4 regions of the Marinomonas sp. 63XJN7_7_ISO-PGPR-S23-202 genome follow, and region 1 is predicted to be linked to each of the others. Evidence: predicted binding sites of a transcription regulator. Region 1 holds the regulator's gene; each other region holds the start of a gene.
What was found. The regulator PhoB, encoded in region 1, activates phosphate uptake and scavenging genes when phosphate is short. The targets are predictions, from matches to a motif close to TGTCATANNNNTGTCANA.
Positions count from the first base shown of each region.

Region 2: a site for PhoB is predicted at 1,618-1,635, ahead of AC0VYG_RS01995 (phosphatase PAP2 family protein). Genes of this name have one in related genera too.
Region 3: a site for PhoB is predicted at 2,218-2,235, ahead of ugpB (sn-glycerol-3-phosphate ABC transporter substrate-binding protein UgpB). Genes of this name have one in related genera too.
Region 4: a site for PhoB is predicted at 2,558-2,575, ahead of AC0VYG_RS17320 (inorganic phosphate transporter). Genes of this name have one in related genera too.

Region 1 covers NZ_CM149677.1:5,100,320-5,105,331, reverse strand. Annotated here, with positions in the region: gene cysZ (sulfate transporter CysZ) at 1-173, shown strand, start outside; gene AC0VYG_RS23505 (response regulator) at 198-1,043, shown strand; gene phoR (phosphate regulon sensor histidine kinase PhoR) at 1,220-2,581, opposite strand; gene phoB (phosphate regulon transcriptional regulator PhoB) at 2,591-3,283, opposite strand; gene ubiA (4-hydroxybenzoate octaprenyltransferase) at 3,368-4,225, opposite strand; gene AC0VYG_RS23485 (chorismate--pyruvate lyase family protein) at 4,274-4,804, opposite strand.
Region 2 covers NZ_CM149677.1:451,989-457,000, reverse strand. Annotated here, with positions in the region: gene eutC (ethanolamine ammonia-lyase subunit EutC) at 1-452, shown strand, start outside; gene AC0VYG_RS02005 (helix-turn-helix transcriptional regulator) at 584-1,237, shown strand; gene AC0VYG_RS02000 (4a-hydroxytetrahydrobiopterin dehydratase) at 1,272-1,586, opposite strand; gene AC0VYG_RS01995 (phosphatase PAP2 family protein) at 1,704-3,770, shown strand; gene AC0VYG_RS01990 (ABC transporter ATP-binding protein) at 4,107-4,871, shown strand; gene AC0VYG_RS01985 (ABC transporter substrate-binding protein) at 4,886-5,012, shown strand, end outside.
Region 3 covers NZ_CM149677.1:519,385-524,396, reverse strand. Annotated here, with positions in the region: gene ugpA (sn-glycerol-3-phosphate ABC transporter permease UgpA) at 1-768, opposite strand, end outside; gene ugpB (sn-glycerol-3-phosphate ABC transporter substrate-binding protein UgpB) at 855-2,159, opposite strand; gene AC0VYG_RS02295 (Hpt domain-containing protein) at 2,342-2,692, opposite strand; gene AC0VYG_RS02290 (ATP-binding protein) at 2,706-5,012, opposite strand, start outside.
Region 4 covers NZ_CM149677.1:3,734,040-3,739,051, reverse strand. Annotated here, with positions in the region: gene exaC (acetaldehyde dehydrogenase ExaC) at 1-89, shown strand, start outside; gene AC0VYG_RS17330 (alanine/glycine:cation symporter family protein) at 213-1,799, opposite strand; gene AC0VYG_RS17325 (universal stress protein) at 1,811-2,251, opposite strand; gene AC0VYG_RS17320 (inorganic phosphate transporter) at 2,699-4,273, shown strand; gene AC0VYG_RS17315 (hypothetical protein) at 4,509-5,012, shown strand, end outside.

The DNA.
Region 1 (5,012 bases):
GTATGGCGTTGCGTACTAAGCCGCTATTGTGTTGGACCTTTGGCGGTATTGTCATGGTGTGTTTGACGATTCCTTTTGTAAATTTAGTGATCATGCCGATTGCTGTGTTGGCGGCCACACTCTTGTGGGTTTCGGTTTTCCAGCCTATGCATGGTAATGGCGCTTCCTTGTAAGATTGCTCTGAAAGAGGCTTGTGAATGTCGATAAAAATACTGGTGGTGGATGATGCGTCTTTTACGCGCGATTTAATTCGTCGCACGTTGCGTAAAGAATTTCCTGCCGCCATATTGGAAGACGCTGTTAATGGGCGTAAGGCTCAACAACTGTTATCGAAAAGTCAGTTCGATATGGTGCTATGTGATTGGGAAATGCCTGAAATGACCGGGGTGGAACTTTTGCAGTGGTGCCGTGAGCAGCCTGAATACAAAAAAGAAGACATTCCTTTTGTGATGATTACCAGCCGTGGTGATAAAGACCATGTGGTGGAAGCGGTTAAATCTGGTGTGACCGATTATTTAGGGAAACCGTTTTCCAGTGAACAGCTGGTGAACAAGGTAATGAGTGCCGCCAAAAAGCATAATATGCAAAGTAAGCTGACCTCACAAAAACCCAGAAGTGCGTCGCCTGCTGGTGGCGTTGCATCGGCATCATTGGATGTCTTGATGGGGTCGGGGAAAACGACTCGTAAGGTTGAGGCGACGAAATTTATCAACCCTGATGCTCCAGTCCCCACGGTGAAAGATGTGAAAATGCCAACCTTGGTGCGCTTTGAAGGCAAGCAATTTCGCTGCATGGTGATTCAATTTAGTAAGCAAGACGCTACCATGCTAATAAAGAGCGATGACGTGATTCCTCAGGTATTGGGACAATCTGTTTTGGATTTAGAGTTTGAGGGCAAGGTCAATCGCCTAAATTATTATGTCCAATCCGTCGCCACCACTGAGAAGAAACATGATTCAACCTTTTTAACCGTTGGTTTAGGGCTGATTGACCAAGATGCTGAAAAAGAAGCGTTTATCAGTAAGCTGTTTGATAGCTTATAGTGTTATTTATTGAACCCTTATCACCCCCTCCCAGCCTCCCCCTTGGTAAGGGGGAGGAGCGAAACAGTTCCCTTTGGTAGGATGAGCCGTAGTTCCCTCCCAGCTCCGTTGGAAGGGGCTGGGTTGAGGAATATCGTGTTCCCTCCCCTTATTTAAGGGGAGGGTTAGGGTGGGGTTTATTGGTCTTTTGCAATAGGTTCTTTGTCATCCTCAACATTTTTTTCTATTGCAGAAAACGCCGGGATATCATCCGTCCGCACACGGTTGGCAGGGAAATGACAAGAGAAGCGACTACCACGGTTGAGTTCGCTAAGGATCTGTAACTTAGCATCATGGTGCATGAGGACATGCTTGACGATGGCTAAACCTAAGCCCGTGCCGCCCGTTTTGGTGCTGCGGCCTTTATCTACGCGGAAAAATCGCTCCGTTAAGCGCGGAATGTATCTTGGGTCTATGCCCAAACCTTGGTCGGCTACTGAAAACACGCCACTAAATTCATTGGATTCCCACTTCACCTTGATGTCACCACCATCTGGCGAGTACTTGATGGCGTTGACCACCAAATTAGAAAACGCACTGTAGAGCTCGTTGTAAGAACCGTACAAACGTGCTTTTTCTGGAATATCAATGTCTAATGTATGCTTGTCAGTAAGCAGTGGTGACGCAATTTTCTTAATCGCCTCTGCCCAAGAAGACACCTCGTGCCAATGCTCTTCCTCCCGTTTATCATTGCTTTCTAAACGCGATAGCAGCAATAAATCTTCGATTAAATGTTCCATGCGCTCCGACTGCTCAGACATGTTGGTGATGCCTTTTTGCATGCTGGCGGGCAGGGAGTCTTGGAACATTTCTAACGTTTCCAAGTAACCTTTGATGACCGTTAAAGGGGTTTTTAGCTCGTGGGAAGCATTGGCGACAAAGTCTTTGCGCATTTCTTCAAGCAGATGCAGTCTTGTGACATCGCGGATAAAAATCAAATGATCATTTTTATCATACAAGGTGGTTTGGACTTCTAAATAAACGCCCTCTTTGGCCGGTGACTTAATCACCAGCGGTTCTCCAAAACGTTTTTGGGTAAAGTAACGAAAAAATTCTGGGTTGCGAACAATATTGGTAATGGGTTGACCACGATCGACTGGGCGCATTAGGCCTAAAAAGTGCCCGGCCGAGTTATTCCACCACTCTAAGTTGCCTTGGTTATCGGCCATAATGACGCCTTCTTTTAGGGCGGCGGTAGAATTCTCGATACGATTCAGGGCTTGGCGCATGCGGCGCTTCGATTTACGCTGCTTTTTCTGTAAACGGTAGACAACATCGAAGATATCTCCCCAGATGCCATCCGATTCAGGAGGCGCACCTCGTCCTGAGTGGCGTAGCCAATAATGAAATTGGTAAAGTTGATACAGCTGCCAATACAATGTTCCCAATAAAAACAAAAGTACAACGGCTTGTAAGTGGTTTATGATAAAACCGATGACGATGCAGGCCAAAAGCCCTAAAGACCAGCGAATTATTGCTCTTCGCCAAACTGCTTTCATATTATATGACTAAGTCCTTTTCGGAGAGAAGCGGTAGCCAGTCCCTCGAACGGTTTGAATCAAAAAGTCATGGCTGCTACCAATGGCTTTACGTAAACGGCGAATATGTACATCAACGGTACGTTCTTCCACATAAACATTACCGCCCCATACCTGATCCAATAATTGTGCCCGTGAATAGGCTCTTTCTTGGTGAGTCATGAGGAATTTTAGCAAGCGGTACTCCGTTGGCCCCATATCAAGTGGCTTGCTGTCAATGGTAACGCGTTGGCTAATAGGATCAAGGGTTAACCCTTCAATTTCTATTGGCTCATCTACCCCTTGAGGGGTGGCTCGACGCAACACGGCTTTCAGTCTGGCAACTAATTCTCGTGGTGAGAAGGGCTTGGTAATGTAATCGTCAGCACCGACTTCCAACCCTTGAATTTTGTTGTCTTCCTCACTTTTCGCCGTCAACATAATGACGGGAATTTCCGCTGTTGCACTGTCTTTTTTAAGGCGACGAGTCAGTTCTATACCACTGCTCCCTGGCATCATCCAGTCGCAGAGAATCAAATCAGGTCGATGGTCGACAATGATTTCGTGGGCTTGTTGACTATTTTCTGCTTCCATATATTCGTATCCCGCCATTTCTAAGGCGACGGCGATCATTTCGCGAATGGAAGACTCATCATCAATGATTAATACTTTTTTACCGGTCACAGGATCTACCCTCATCTCAGGAACGGTTTAATTAAAACGTCTTAGTATGACAGTTATATGAAAATGTCACATATTCGCCATATATTACACAAATAGTAAGCTAGCAGCGATGCCAATAAAGATACAGTAACCAATTCGGTTATTGTCTAAGAAAGCATGGAAGCAGGCTTGTCGGTCACGTTCTTTGGCTTTTTGGTATTGCATCCCAAATAATCCCAAACTGATGATAAGCGACACAAAGTAGATCCAGTTAAGGTGGGCCAATATTCCGATCCAGACCAACAGGGATAACGTCAGACCTTGTAGACAGAGAATAACAAGTAAATCGTATTTGCCGAAAAGGATCGCGGTGGATTTAATGCCGACTTTTAAATCGTCGGGTCGGTCTGTCATGGCATAGTAGGTGTCATAGGCAATGGTCCAGAAGCAGTTTGCCACAAACAGCATCCACAACTTGGGGTCTAGCAGATCCCCGCCTTGGGCGCTGTATGCCATGGGAATCGCCCAAGAGAACGCCAAGCCAAGAAATAACTGGGGCAGGTGGGTGTAGCGCTTCATAAAGGGGTACAGTGCCGCTAGCCCTAAGCCGACGAAAGACAGCAAAATGGTTCGTAAATCGGTACACAGCACTAACAAAAAGCTCAGTACGACCAAAAAGGCGAACAGCCCCAGCGCTTCTTTTTCGGACACACGGCCAGACGGTAAAGGACGATTCTTTGTTCGCTCAACGTGGCCATCGACTTTTCGGTCGGCATAATCATTGATGACACAGCCTGCGGAACGCATGCTAAACACTCCCAGAACAAAAATGACAATAAGATGCCACTGGGGCCAGCCATCGGCCGCTAGCCAAAGGGCCCATAGGGTTGGCCACAGCAAGAGTAGGGAGCCAATAGGACGATTAAAACGCGTTAAGTCGGCGTAATCTTTAAGCTTGTTCATGGGAGTCCATTGATTTAGTCGTCAGAATTAGGCGAAGCCGCCTTTATGTTATGCCATTGTCTCGAAAAATGCTTCACTGACCAAGATACCAGAGCCAAATTGTTGGAAAACAGAGCGTCTTGCCCAGACTTTGGTATGGTGATTGGTAAATAAGCCTTTGGGAAGGGCCGCTACCTCAATAGGGCTGCGTTTAAGTGCCCTATGCTTAAACAAATAACCGCCTAATGGTTTATTGTGCAAATGTTTCACTTGTCGCCAATGACCTCGTAAGGCGTTGGCTGGGATAATGGAGCGGGCGTATATAACGGTTCGACCATCGACTTTTAATAATACCGTGCGAACACGCGCAGCATCGCGTGGCTTCATGTTGAGTCGTCGTTTTTCACGCGGCGTTGCTTTTCCCCAACCATCCTCAATAACCTCTACCGTGAGTTGGCCTCTTTTTTTCAACTCTGCGGTGATGGATTGACTGGTCGTGAGCCAAAACCAAAGTGACGCCGGAATTTGCTGTTTGCTAATTTGTTTTAAGGGTTGCCAACGGTAGTGCAAGGCAAGTGTCAGATGATGATTTAATTGCATGTTAGGCCAATCGTTAAGAGCCCTTTTATCGACACTGGTGTTTCTGCCAGTGCATAAAGGTCTCGATTAGTGACATGGCTATTATATTGAGGTTTCGCAACCTTGTCCCATAGAACAATGCATAAAAAAGCCTCGCCTTTATGTCCAACGTCATGGTGGAACATCGAGGTGAGGCTGTTGATCCTATTTGTTTAGTTAACAGGGAATC
Region 2 (5,012 bases), 550 kb from region 1:
TATCTTCTCTAGCCATTGAGCAAAATACCCAGCCCTTTCTCAATGCCTTGTTTTCCATATTAGGCAATCAGTCGCCTTCTTGGACAATCGCTCCTTTATGCCTAGTAGAACAAGGCCGCGTCGCCATTGGCGATGATATTTGTGAGCGCCTTAACGCTAAATGCGTGTTGGTGCTCATTGGTGAACGTCCTGGATTAAGCTCACCAGACAGTTTAGGCTTGTATCTTACTTGGGGAGGCAAAGTCGGCTATACCGATGCGTATCGCAATTGCATCTCAAACATTCGCCCTGCCGGACTGAATTATCAGGAAGCGGCTCGCAAGGCGTTTTATTTATTGAAAGAAGCCAAACAATTGAAGCTATCTGGCGTGAAACTTAAAGATCGCTCGGATGACGACCTTGTCATTGATACAGGCCACTCCACACGTAACTTCCTAACGGCTTCGGACTGACGGTTTTAGACAAGCGGCATGGCAAAGCCTGTATGGATAATTACTTTGAAACACATACGTAACATTAACGTACTATGCTATAAATTAGAGCGCAATCCATGTCATCATTAGTGAACTTATGAGGTAGTAACATGAAAATGAAAGGCCAAATCGATAGTGTTTACCCGCCAGCTAAAGAGTCAAAAAAGAAGGGCAAAAAAGCGTCTAAAAAAACTGCCCAAGCCAAGCAAAAAGGTAAAACTAAGAGTAAGAAAAAAAAATCGGCCGACATCGTTACTCCCACTACAGTTTTAGAACAAGTTGAATCGGTCATTGCGCCCGTAAAAGAAGCCACGCAGGCCGTGAAAGAAACCCTCGAAGAAACCATTCAAGCCTTAGAAAAAAGCCATACTCCAGTCACTGATGACACCCTAGCCGTACTGGATGAGACAACCGACACCAAGACAAAAAACCCCATTGCACGAGCCTCTAAGAATTCACAACCTCTTGTTGACGATGACAAACAACAGACCATGCAGCGCATCATCAAACAATTGATTCTGGGTGATATTAGTCAAGGAGAAGCGCTGAAAATATTACGCATTCAAGTGCTCGGTTTAAAACAAGAAGACTTCGCTAATCTCGTTGGCGTTTCCCGCAAAACCCTTTCGGAGAATGAGAATAACAAAGGTAACTATACAGCGGACATAGTGAACAAATTGTTCCAGCCCTTCGACTTAAAAGTTGGACTCTTGCCCAACTCCGTCAAGACCTTAGAAAGATTACTGGTTTCCAAAAATAGTTAGCTTATCCTATGACAAGGATGTCGTCTGAAATACTTTACCTTGTAAAGAAAGACGCGTTGCCTTCCATTTTACTTGCCAGATCAAAATCTTTCTCAGAAAGCCCACCCACATCATGAGTTGTCAGTTGTATTTTGACGGTGTTGTAGACATTGAACCACTCAGGATGATGATCTTTCTTTTCCGCATAAATCGCGCACAGGGTCATAAAGCCAAAGGCTTGCTGAAAGTCTTTAAATTTGAAGGTTTTACTGAGCTTGTCGTCTTCCAATGTCCATTTAGAATCGGATTTTTCATTAAGAGAATGTAGGGCTTGTTGAACGTCGTTGTCATTGAGCTTTTGTACTGTCATAACGCCTCCGTTGAAGAATTTTTTAAATTGCTGTCATTAAGCTTTCATCTTGCCCATTTAGCTTAACCTTTTCACAGTAACGCGACTCTCGCTCGATGTCCAAGGAAGCCACTTATAATGAAAACACCCTTTACACTCTCTCCTATTAAAAGTTCGTTATGGTTAACACTTTTCATCAGCTCCGTCACCCAGGCAAACTCGACAATACCAACACCATTACCGCCTATCGGGCTGGGCTTTGAACAAACGGTTCCAGTTCCTAAAGTAGGTTACCCTTTGCCCGTGATTCAAAATGGTGCGAACAACAGTAAAGGGAATTTGAAATACAATATTGAGCAAAACCCCATCGCAACGCTACTAATCGGCATGAATCAAATTTGGACGAATGGGCTGAAGGGGTGGCAAAACGACGCCAATAGCAATGGACCAAGCAGTTTTGCCAACCAAGCCATTGTGAACCCAAAAATCTGGCAAGAAAACATTGCTTATGTGATCAAGGCCACCCAGCAGCGCACAGAGAAACAAGCCATTGCCGCCTATTTGGATGATCAGCGCAGCAAAAACTACAGTGTGATTGACGGCTATGGCCCTCTGACACAAGCCTATGTAACGGCTTCTGGCGCCTATACAGACATTGATCAGCCGACCGTCAAAGACATTATTAGCAACGCCCATTACTATGCCAAGAATAATGATGACATCAAGTTTGCCGGGAGACGAAACGCACCATTAGGTAGTGTGTATCAGCTGGTTTACGATTTTCGCGAGCTAGCCCCAGCTTCCACGAGTGCCTCAAAGTATATTTATTCAACCCCTCGTCCATGGCGTATGGACAAAACTGGCGGAATACATTACCTAGGCACCGCGCCTTATTCTTGTGTACAGCAAAATGGTACCGTGCATTTGGACTGGCTGATTGATCAATACCAATCCGAAGTAAAGGTCGTACCTGGCCTGATGTGCTCACGTCGTCATCATGAGAGCAGTGTTGTTGCCAATAATCAGGAAAACCGCCGTAAAGATGGCGCCTATCCAAGTGGACACACCAATGCTGGTTACTTAGCGGCCATGGCCTATGCTTACGCCTTGCCACAGCGTTATTCAGAGATGCTTACTCGGGCGTCGCAATTAGGCGAGAGCCGCATTCAAGCGGGCATGCATTCCCCCGTAGACGTGATCGGTGGCCGTATTCACGCTTTAGCCGTGGCAACTTACGCGTTATCCCAAAGGCACATTCAGGGGGATGCACAAAGAGCCTATAACGACTCGCAATCCTACTTTGGTCAACAAGCTTACGCGGCCAGACAATTCTTGTATTATTTCGCTCACAACAAAGTGTTGCACCCGCAAGGTTTAATACTTGGCGATACGGTCAATACCCATGTATTTGATAACAATAAGTTTGCCAATCACGAAGCGATGAAAGCCCTTTATCGATCACGACTGACCTATGGTTTTAGTCAGACAGGAAAGTTACACCAAGGGCCCATTGTACCAGCAGGGGCTGAACTCTTACTGGCCACCAGACAGCCTTACTTAAGCCCAGCACAACGCCGTGCGGTTCTAGCAACCACAGAAGTGCCCTCTGGCTATCCTATTCTGGATCAATCAAATGGTTGGGGCCGTTTAGATTTAGTCACCGCCGCCGATGGATACGGTGCCTTTAATGGGGATGTTACGGTCAATATGGACGCTAATAAAGGCGCCTTTAATGCTCACGATTGGTGGCGTAATCCTATTTCTGGCAAGGGAAAACTAACGAAGAAAGGCTGCGGTATTCTTACTTTAACGGGCAACAATCAGTATCATGGTGGCACGATTATCGACAATGGTGTATTGGAAGCCGCCTCAATCCATGCATTGGGTAAAGGCGACCTCTATTTGAAAAATGGCATCTTGGATGTGACATCAAAAGGTGCATTAAAGGTCGCGAACTACACTCAGTTAAATGGGGCCACTAAAATCGACATGGATAAAGACGCCAGCCAAATTCAAGCCTCAGGAAACGTGGTTATCGTTGGCGGTACATTGGCCTTAGATTTGTCGCATTTTCAACCTCAAGCAGGCAAAGGCTACGTGCTAATTGAGGGACGCCAGTTACAAGGTCAATTTGAAACCATTTCTTCCCCTCTACCAGTTCGTCTGCAATATACTGACAATAAGCTCATCGCGACCTTTCAATAAATCTGCTTTTCCCCACGAACCAAGCAATAGCCCAACAAATAGATAGGGCTATTGCCTTATTTATGCCAAATCATGCATAAAATGTGAGACCTTGGCACGATTACTGTGCTTGCCAATACTTTGTTAAAAACAGACTCAAAATGCTCATTTATCGGGATAAACTCCGCTTTCTTGTCTGTTTTTGCCGCGTCTTGGCGTCGCTCGTGACATCGAGCAAAGGTCTCAGCGTACTAAATACTTACACTTTAAATGAAAATGATTTGCATTAACGTCATTATTATATAAAAATATTGCCCTCAGACATCGACACCACATGTAATGCAGAGAGTGAATGGAATGATAGAGTCGAAAGCATTAGGATTTGACGTGAATGGCCGCGCCTTATTGGCCGACTTTTCCATGGCCTTTGAGCCTGGAAAAATTTACGCCTTGGTCGGTCATAATGGATCAGGAAAATCCACTCTTCTTAAGCTGCTCGCCCAACAACAAACAGCAACCCGTGGTCATATTCTGCTAAATGGTCAAGCTATCGACTCTTGGTCCCATAAACAATTTGCCCAACAAGTGGCTTATCTTCCTCAGCAAACCCCAGCAACGGACAGCCTATCGGGCAGAGACCTAGTTGGGTTTGGTCGTTATCCTTGGCACGGTTTGCTGGGCCGTTTAAATCGTCAGGATCAAACATACATCGACGAAGCCATGGCGCTAACCGATACCCTCTCTTATCAGGACCGTTTAGTTGACACCCTATCTGGTGGTGAGCGCCAACGCCTTTGGCTCGCCATGTTACTGGCTCAGCGCACGCAATATTTGCTACTTGATGAACCGCTATCTGCTTTAGATATTGCCCATCAAGTAGACATGCTTAACCTGATCAAAAAACTCAGTCGCGAGTTATCCCTTGGTGTGATTATTGTTATCCACGATATCAATATGGCAGCGCGCTTCTGCGATCATATCGTCGCACTGCACAGTGGAAAGATGATTGCCTCAGGCTCTATTGAGAGCCTCTTTACACCACAAACCCTAGAAGACATCTACGGTATCAATATGCACATTACGGATCACCCCGCAGGGTATCCAGTTGCCATGCCTTACTAGCCAAGTAGGAAGTTATGAAACGTACCTTTTCTTATTTGCTTCTGCTGTCTATCACGTTTACAACCCACTTCGCCGTCGCACAAGAGCGTGAGATGAAAGTGGCCACCATAGATTGGACGCAGATCGAAACCCTGCTTGCCT
Region 3 (5,012 bases), 620 kb from region 1:
GATAAAGCCGTCTTTAAACACTTTATATACCAAGGTATTGGTACTACCATCTGGCCCACCTTGAGTCGTGGTATCAATCACACCAAACGTATCAAAAAAGGCATAAACCAGATTCACCACTAACAAAAAGAAGGTGGTGGGTGACAACAAGGGAAACACAATATCCCAGAACCGCTTAAACGGACTGGCTCCATCAATGGCGGCTGCTTCAATCAAAGAGCGCGGAATGGCTTGCAGACCAGCCAGGAAAAATAAGAAGTTGTAACTGATTTGTTTCCAGGTCGCCGCAATCACCACCAATATCATGGCCTGATCGCCATTTAAAAAGTGATTCCAATGGATACCAATACGATCCAAAAACAACGCAATAGGTCCAATATTGGGGTCAAATAAAATCCACCATAATACCCCAGCAAGAGCCGGTGCCACAGCATAGGGCCAGACCAACAAGGTTTGATAGACCATTTTCCCGCGAATCACACGGTCTGCCATCACCGCTAACCATAGGGCGATAGCAATACCGAAAAAAGCAACAGAAAAACTGAACACCATGGTCACTCCCATGGATTTGTAATAAAGCGGGTTTTGAAAAAGGTCGATAAAGTTTCCAAAACCAATAAAGGTTTGGCTCAAACCAAACGCATCTTCTCGATAAAACGCTTGTTTAAACGCTTGGCCTGCTGGCCACAGAAAGAAGATAGCCGTAATGATAAGCTGGGGTAAAACCAGAAGATAAGGCAACTTTTTTTGCGGAAAATAAACGGACATAGCATCGCTCGGTCAATTCAAACATCAACATCCCCACCGACTTTCGCCGATGGGGATGACAAACACCCAGTAGAGTAAGGTTTATTTTACTGGTGAGCTCTCGCGAATTTACGTAGCAAGACATCACCACGCTCTACCGCAGTATTCAGAGCCGCTTGAGGTGTTGCTTGGCCGCTCCAGACACTTTCCAAAGCACTGTTGATCACATCGCGAATTTGCACAAAATTACCCAAGCGCAAGCCACGAGAATTCACCGTTGGCTTACTCGCTGTCATCTGAAGTACCGCCACGTCTGTACCAGGATGAGTTTTGTAGAAACCTTCTTTCTTGGTCAGCTCATAAGCGGCATGAGTAATGGGCAAGTAACCCGTAAACTGGTGCCATTCTGCTTGGATTTTTGGTGACGACAAGAAGTGCAGAAACGCGGCAACCGCTTTGTACTGCTCTTTAGATTTGCCTCTAAGAACCCACAATGACGCCCCGCCGATAATCGTATTACTCGGCTTTTTCACTTCACTCGCCCAGTACGGCAAAGATGATACACCAAAGTCAAACTTCGTATTTTTCACCATGCCACCATAAGCAGAAGAGGAGCCTGTATACATGGCACACTGTTGGCTATAAAACATAGGCACACTGTCACTACGACGGCCACCATATTTAAAAATACCGCTCTTTTGCCATTCGTGCATTTTGGTGATATGCATCACTTGAAGAGGGCCATTGAACAACAACTTGGTGCCCTTTATGCCTGAAAAACCATCGTCATTTGAGGCAAAAGGAACATTATGTCGAGCACTGAGGTTTTCTAGTTGTACCCAAGATTGCCAGCCAGTGGTGAAACCACATTTAGCACCGTTCGCTAGCAGTTTTTTAGAATCGGCTGCCACTTCTTCCCACGTTTTTGGAGGTGAACTAATGCCAGCTTTTTTAAACATGTCTTTATTGTAGTAAAGAACCGGTGTTGAGCTATTAAACGGCATCGACAGCATATTGCCTTTTAAGTCGGAATAATAGCCAGTGATGGAACTGAGATAATCTTTCGGGTTGAACGGCTCGTGGGTGTCTTTCATCAATTGGTAGACAGGGTAAATGGCACCTTTTGCCGCCATCATACTGGCCGTACCCACTTCAAAAACTTGCACAATGGCAGGTTGCTTATGGGCACGAAATGCCGCAATAGCAGAGGTCATGGTTTCTGTATAATTCCCTTTAAACACAGGGTCAACTTTGTACTTATCTTGAGAATCGTTAAATTCTTTAACAATCTTATTTAGCTCTTGGCCATTAGCCCCACCCATTGCATGCCACCATTGAATCTCCGTGGTAGCAAAGCTCGAACCAGAAAGAGACAGGCCTAAAACGGCCATTGCTAGCGTTAATTTACGCATTTCATGATTCCTCACACCATTGGTTTGTTTAAAGTCTGCCAATAAAATAGAGACAAATTATTTCCGTTATATGACAGAAATTCTGATTACGCAAAGAAAAATCAACAAAACCACGCTAAAAAACCATAAAATTAGGCAAAACACACCACAAAAAGCCCAAAAAAAGCGGTAACAACTTTATTTCATTTTACTGTTAAAAAATCGGATAATTCATCTCTGAGAGCACCATAATGAGATGTTAATACCAAATAAAGCCCTGAGATGGCAGGTGTATCACCTTCCTTAGCGGCAAACTCAATTGCCCTTGCATCTTCCGTCATCGCCTGTCCAGACACCTCGGCACAAGCTCCTTTCAAACGATGAGCAATTTGCGCCACCTGCAACCAATCTTCAGCTTGAATACTCGCCTCTAGTTGAGAAACCAAATAAGCCGCCTCTCTTAAAAATTCAGCTGCCACTAACGCCATCAGCTCATCGCTGCTCGCCATGCGATTTTTAAAGTCTTCGAGATCAAACACCGTTATTTCTACCATGACTTCTGTTCTCCTATTTTTCTACTTTTGCATGTGGCAACCACTTTTCCAATACTGTCAACAACTCACCTTTATCAATCGGCTTAGCAATATGATCATCCATTCCGGCCTCAAGGCAAACCAACTTATCTCCTTTCATCGCATTGGCGCTTAAGGCAACAATGGGAACGTTTCTCGCTGTTTTACCTGTATCTAACTGGCGAATTCGCCCCGTCGCCTGATAGCCATCCATAATAGGCATCTGGCAATCCATAAAAATCAAATCATAATGGGTATGCTGCAATTTAGTCAGCGCTTCTTCACCATTATTAGCGATATCAACCTCAACCCCTAACTGACCCAGCAACCCTTTAGCAACAACCTGATTGGTAAAATTGTCTTCTACTACCAATATCTTGGCATGAATTTCCGGTGTTTGATCAAGCCCACTATCTGTCGAACCGTCGGGAACCAAGTCTGTCTGCTCCTGAGCCACCTCATCTGTCGACTGCGAAATCAGCATTTGTGTTAAAGATTGGGTTAGTTTATGGCTAAATACGGGCTTATGAAGCACGGTCATGTCTGGCTCGAAATTTTCGTCGGAATAATTTTGCAATAAAATGCAGGTCAGTTTTCTTTGCTTATAAAACGCCTGAAGTATAGCGCGATCCTCTTTAGAGGCTTTTTCGTAAAGCGCATCATCCAATAAAAGAATATTGTATTCTGGCTTTAAAGACTGCTTAGACACATCAGAATCCTCGTCTAAAAGCGGTGCTATGTCGTTAAGCACCATTACACCTACCCCTATTTCTTGAAGTAAAGAAGCAACGTAGTCACGCCCAACATCATTGCGATAAACCAATATCGCCGAACGTTGTGGGAAATCGACGTCACTCTCCTTCCCTTTAGGCTCAAACGGCACAATCACATTAAACCAAAAGGTAGAGCCTTTACCTTCTTGGGAATCAACACCAATACTCCCTCCCATTAATTCAACAATACTTTTACTAATGGCTAGACCTAACCCCGTCCCACCAAATTTTCGAGTCGTCGAATTATCCGCTTGTTTAAAGCGTTGGAATAAGTTCTTTCTCAGCGCCTGATTGATACCTATACCAGTATCAGACACTTTAACGCTTAACTCACAAGTTCCCTCATTTAGAGGCTCAAGGTGTATATATAGATTTACTTCACCCTGCGAAGTAAATTTAATGGCATTACCCAATAAATTCATGATCACTTGCTTGACCCGTAATCGATCAGCAAAAATAGACACATGAGGAATAAGAACCGCTGGCACATTAAATTCAATAGCTTTTTCTTGAGCCCTGAAGACCAACAGCTGGCTCACTTCTTCAACCAGCTCTCTTAGATCAAATAATTCCTCATCCAATACAATGCTGCCACTTTCGATTTTGGATAAATCCAAAATATCATTGATCAATTCCAATAAAGCTTCTGCACTTTGACGGGATAAATTCGCCAGATTTTTTTGCTCTGGACGTAACTCGGTGTTCAGCATTAATGACAAACAACCAATCACACCGTTGAGCGGTGTACGGATTTCATGGCTCATATTGGCTAAAAACAGACTCTTTGCCTGATTCGCTTCTTCCGCTTCATGCTTCGCTTTACTGTGAGCCAACTCTGACGCCTTGAGTGAACGGTTTGCCTCCAAAAGATCCTGTGTGCGGCGGCGAACGAGGCTTTCAATTTCAGACATCTGACTACTGACCATCAGCAAAAACCAAACAAGAATACCCGCCACTAAAAAGCCACATACCAGCACAAATTGCACACCCCAAGGCTGCTTATAAAAACGACTCTCGCTAACTTGGAATAAACGCCAACGTTTTTCACCAACTTTCACATCATGAGCAACCGCCTGCCCAAAGTCCCCCTTGTTGAAACGCGAGATCATGGTCTCTAAAGGCAAATTGGCTGATGCACTGCGAGTCACTAAGATGGGGGTTCCATTTGCTCCTTTCATATCCACCAGATACAGCTCAGTATTTGGCAATAATCCTCGGTTCACTATCTCTTTAGTCAGTACATCCAAACCAATCACCGCTGTCGCTACGCCTAAAAAAGTCCCGGTCTCCTCGTTGAAAAATGGCAAAAACAGCAGAACGCCTTTAGCTCCCTGAACCAAATTAATCGGTTCAGTTGGGTAGGCTTGTTTGAGTTTGATCGCTTTATCAATCGCCTCTCGCCTACTTTCCTGAGAATAAACATCGTAACCAATCGCAGCTTTGTTTTTTTCTCTAGGCACCACATAGGTGACCACAATATGACGTTTTCGGGGCGTTGCATTTACCAACTTACCCGACGAACTTTTCTC
Region 4 (5,012 bases), 1.4 Mb from region 1:
GTGAAACCCATAAACTAGCACTAGAGCATTATCAACAAACGAAGAACATGTTGGTAAGCTACGACATTAATCCATTGGGCTTCTTCTAAGGCCTAGTTGTTCGCAATAAGGGGACGTCGCCTAGTAAGTAAAACGGCCAACGACCTAAATAAAAAAAGACCAAATGATACTGTCATTTGGTCTTTTTGTTGTCTTGTTAAGGGGCTGAGAAGCTAGGCTTTTTTCGCCTTTTCGCGGTCTTTATATTTAACAATTTCACCGGATTTTAGACGTTTTTGATAGGAGGTCAGCTCCTTCTTAACAACTGGCATTAAGAAGTACAAGCCGATGATGTTCGCAACTGCCATGGCAAAGATGGCCGCATCAGAAAAGTCAATCACTGGGCCAAGATTGGCGGCGGCACCGATGATAACAAACACACAAAACAGAGTTTTAAAGGTTAGCTCCGCTCGTTTGCCTTCGCCAAAGAGATAGGTCCAAGCTTTTAAACCGTAGTAAGACCAGCTGAGCATGGTCGAAAAAGCGAATAGAATCACCGCAATCGCCAGCAAAATAGGGAACCAGCTAAACGCAGAAGCAAAAGCCGCAGACGTTAGTGCCACACCAGAGGAACCGTCAGCGGTCTTAATAGCGGTACCCGCTTCGTTCAAAATGTACATGCCCGTTTCTGGGTTTTGTAGCAATTGACCTGTAATGATGATGACAAGGGCGGTCATGGTACAAATAACAACGGTATCAATGAACGGTTCCAACAAAGACACAAACCCTTCGGTAACTGGTTCGTTTGTCTGTACAGCGGAGTGAGCAATGGCCGCAGAACCAACCCCTGCTTCGTTAGAAAAGGCCGCGCGTTTAAAGCCTTGAATCAAGGCTCCGACCATACCACCCGCCACACCAAGACCAGTAAAAGCACCCGCAAAGATTTGGCCAAATGCCCAACCAATTTTATCGGCGTTAACGATTAAAATAACAATGGCTGAGCCAACATAGAGAATCCCCATAAAAGGAACAATCTTATCCGTTACACGTGCGATGGACTTGATCCCACCGACGATCACAATAAAGACAAGCGCGGCAAATACTACGCCAGTAATCCAACCTGGATAGTTACCAATAACTTGGGTTAATTGCGCATGGGCTTGGTTGGCTTGGAACATATTGCCGCCACCAAGTGCTCCTAAGATACAAAACACAGCAAATAGGCTAGCTAAGAATCGGCCGCCAGGAATACCACGCTCTTTAAAGCCTTTGGAAATATAGTACATAGGCCCACCAGAGACGCTGCCATCTTTGTACTCATTACGGTATTTAACCCCCAGTGTACACTCGGTAAATTTGGAGGCCATGCCCATAAGACCTGCGAGAATCATCCAAAAAGTGGCCCCAGGCCCCCCGATAGAAACGGCGACCGCCACACCGGCAATATTCCCTAGACCTACCGTTCCTGATAGGGCAGTGGCCAGTGCTTGGAAATGACTTACTTCTCCGGCGTCATTTGGGTCCGCATAGTCACCCTTTACCAAGGCAATAGAGTGGCCCACACCGCGGAATTGTAAAAAACCGAAGTAGAGTGTGAAGATGGAGGCTCCAGTGACTAACCAAAGCACAATCCAAGGGAAACTCGTTCCGGGAAACGGTGCAAAGATAAGGCTGACAAACCAGCCTGTGGCATGACCAAACATTTCATTGACCACGGCATCAATGCCACCAGAGTTTTCTTCTGCTTGTACGCTTGAGCTTAGTGTTAAAAGCAGTAGGCTGATGAGAGACGTAGAAAGAAAATAGGGACGTTTTAGCATAATCATGCTCCTTAGCTGACAACCGTTACGGGGACATTGGCGCTCATAACGAGGTTGGCGGTTACACTGCCAAAAACCCGTGCACTTAAACCTTGCTCTGTGGAGCGAGCAACAACAATTTGCTCAGCATTGTGTTCGACTGCAATGTTATTGAGAATTGAGGAGGCTTTACCAAATTTCACTACGCCAGAAGCGTCTATTCCCGCCTCTTTGAGGGCTGCTAAGGCAGGGTCGATAACGCGCTCTTGGGCGTTTTGGGTTTCAATCTGTTTTTGTTTTTTACGATGAGAGTTTTCTTCTGGTGTTTGGAATGTATAAGGAGACCATTCGACCACGCAAACGAGTTCTAGTTTGCATTCACTTCCGATTAACGTCGCGAGTCGTTTTGCGTAGGCTAAAGCACGATTACCAGCTTCACTTCCATCCACTCCGACAATGATTGTTGCTGACATGGTTCGTTCCCTCTTTGATTGGTTGGGGGGGGGATTAACTCTATTTCAATGGCATTATGTTTGTGTGGGTTGTTTTTTATGCATTATTTTTACATATTTATGACTAATTTTTAATAAAAAAGCAAATTTTAATAGATAATCCTTTAAATATTGCGGTTTTGCTGGACTGAATTTTGAAGCGCACCTTACACCATTGTATTGCCACCACAGGGATGAGGGATGGCTTAGTAGGAATGAGTCCAATAAAAGTTTTTTAGGGTTTTTATCTGAATTTCCTCGGTGTAGAATGGCGCGCGATTAACGTTTCATGAAGGAAATGTGACAGGATGAATAAAGCGTCAAACTCTCTGAAAGTGCTAGGATAAGCATTTTGCGATGAATGATGAGCCATAAGTTTGTCAAGTGAGCCGCAGTTTGGCATAGATAAATCTTTAAAGAAGAGCCTCTATGGATCTTACAAGCAAATTGAAAAACGAAAAGACCCAGTTGGGTGGCAGTGAACTGATACGTGTGCTGATTGCGCTTGGATTTGTATTGCTGGCAGGCTTTTACGCCGTGAGTCAAGGTGCCGCTGTTTCTAATGTTTCTATTTTAGCGATTGCGGCCAGTATCGGTGCTTATATGGCGTTGAACATAGGGGCAAATGACGTCGCGAATAACGTTGGGCCTGCCGTTGGCTCGAAAGCGCTTTCCATGACGGGCGCCATTCTGATTGCCGCAATCTTTGAAGCTTCAGGGTCTCTGATTGCCGGTGGGACGGTTGTTGGAACGATTCAAAAAGGCATTATTAACCCCAGTTCTATTGCAGACTCTGCAACCTTTATCTGGATTATGATGGCCGCTCTATTAGCGGGCGCTATTTGGCTAAACCTAGCAACGTATCTTGGTGCACCCGTTTCTACCACGCACTCTATTGTTGGTGGAGTGCTCGGTTCGGGTATTGCCGCTGGCGGTTGGGGAATTGCAAATTGGAACCAGCTTGGGGCTATTGTGGCGAGCTGGGTAATCTCTCCGGTAATGGGGGGGCTTATTGCGGCGGCCTTTTTGATGTTTATTAAGCGCACGGTTACCTATCGTAGTGACATGATTCTCGCTGCGCGAAAAGTCGTCCCTCTGCTGGTGGCGATTATGGTTTGGGCGTTTTCAACTTATTTGATTCTCAAAGGCTTTAAGCACCTTTTAAAACTGGACGTGACAACCGCACTGTTAATTGGCTTTGCGGTCGCTATGACCGGGTACTTTTTAGTTCGCCCTATGGTTGATAGAGCGGCAATGAAGTTGAAAAACGATAAAGATGCTGTCAATAGTTTGTTCACCATCCCACTGATTGCCTCTGCTGCGTTATTAAGTTTTGCCCATGGGGCAAACGATGTTGCCAATGCAATTGGGCCATTAGCGGCTATCAATGATGCATTAATGACGGGGGCGGTGGCCAACTCTGCACCGATTCCAATTTGGGTGATGGCGATTGGCGGTTTTGGTATTTCGGTTGGTTTAGCTTTGTATGGACCAAAATTGATAAAAACCGTTGGTTCTGAAATTACTGAGTTGGATAAAACGCGTGCCTTTTGTGTGGCGATGGCAGCAGCCATTACGGTGATTATTGCTTCTCAATTTGGTCTTCCTGTTAGTTCTACTCATATTGCTGTTGGTGGTATTTTTGGTGTGGGTTTCTTACGGGAGTACCTAAAACAGTCTTATGAGAAGAAAATCGCCTCGATTATTAAGCATTCTCAAAGAGCGGGTCATGATGTTGAAGAGACACAGGCTTTTGTGAAACGCTTTACTCAGGCGGATGTGGATGAAAAACGCCAAATTCTAAAAGATTTAAAAAATGCCAGTTATATTTCGCCTATTTCTAAAGGCGAACGTAAAGGGTTGAAGAAAGCGACGAAAAAAGAACTGGTAAAACGTTCCGCTATTCTTCGTATTGCAGCCGCTTGGGTGATTACCGTACCCGTATCAGCGTTGATTTCTGCAATGATTTTTTATATGTTGGTAGGCTTCTCTGTAATGCATTAATATGTTGGTAGGCTTCTCTGTAATGCATTAATATGTTGGTAGGCTTCTCTGTAATGCATTAAGTTAATTACTGCCATTAATGAAGCTTCTACTGATTGCTTTAGTTGAAGAAGAGTGTTTTAGTCAAAAAGGTCAGTTTTGCTGGCCTTTTTGTATTTATACCTTCCCTGGTAAGACAGCGTCGTTGTTTTAAATAGGTCCCATTTTACTGTTCACTGGATTTGGTAATAAGGTCATGATGAATAATATCGCACTCATTGTCGTTATTTGTCTGTGTGTTTCTTTTGCTATTTTAACCATTTTTGGTGTATTGAAATGGTATGAAAAACAACGCGAATTAAAAAAGAAAGTAACTGAGCAGTTGGTGAATCGCTGTTATCGCATATTATCGATTTTGGATATAGTGATGGATCGCTATATGCCTCACCAGACAAAGGTGCTATTGGTTGACTATCTTTTGGCGACCGTTCCTAACCTGGTCTCCCATGACCGATATGGTCAGGAGCTAGCCGATAAGTTACCAGAGTTATTTAAAATACGTGATGAATTAAAGTCGAGCACCAAGTTAGCCGATAATGGTAGAGTGACGCAATCTGATCAATTGTCTAAGGTTCAAGCATCGCTTTCTAGTTTGCCAGCGTTGATCAAAGGTTTTGCATTAAATGGCATTGTGGATAAGCACACAGCGAAACAACAAGTGGAGTTGATTCGTTACGGGAATAGTCTTGCCTACCATGAT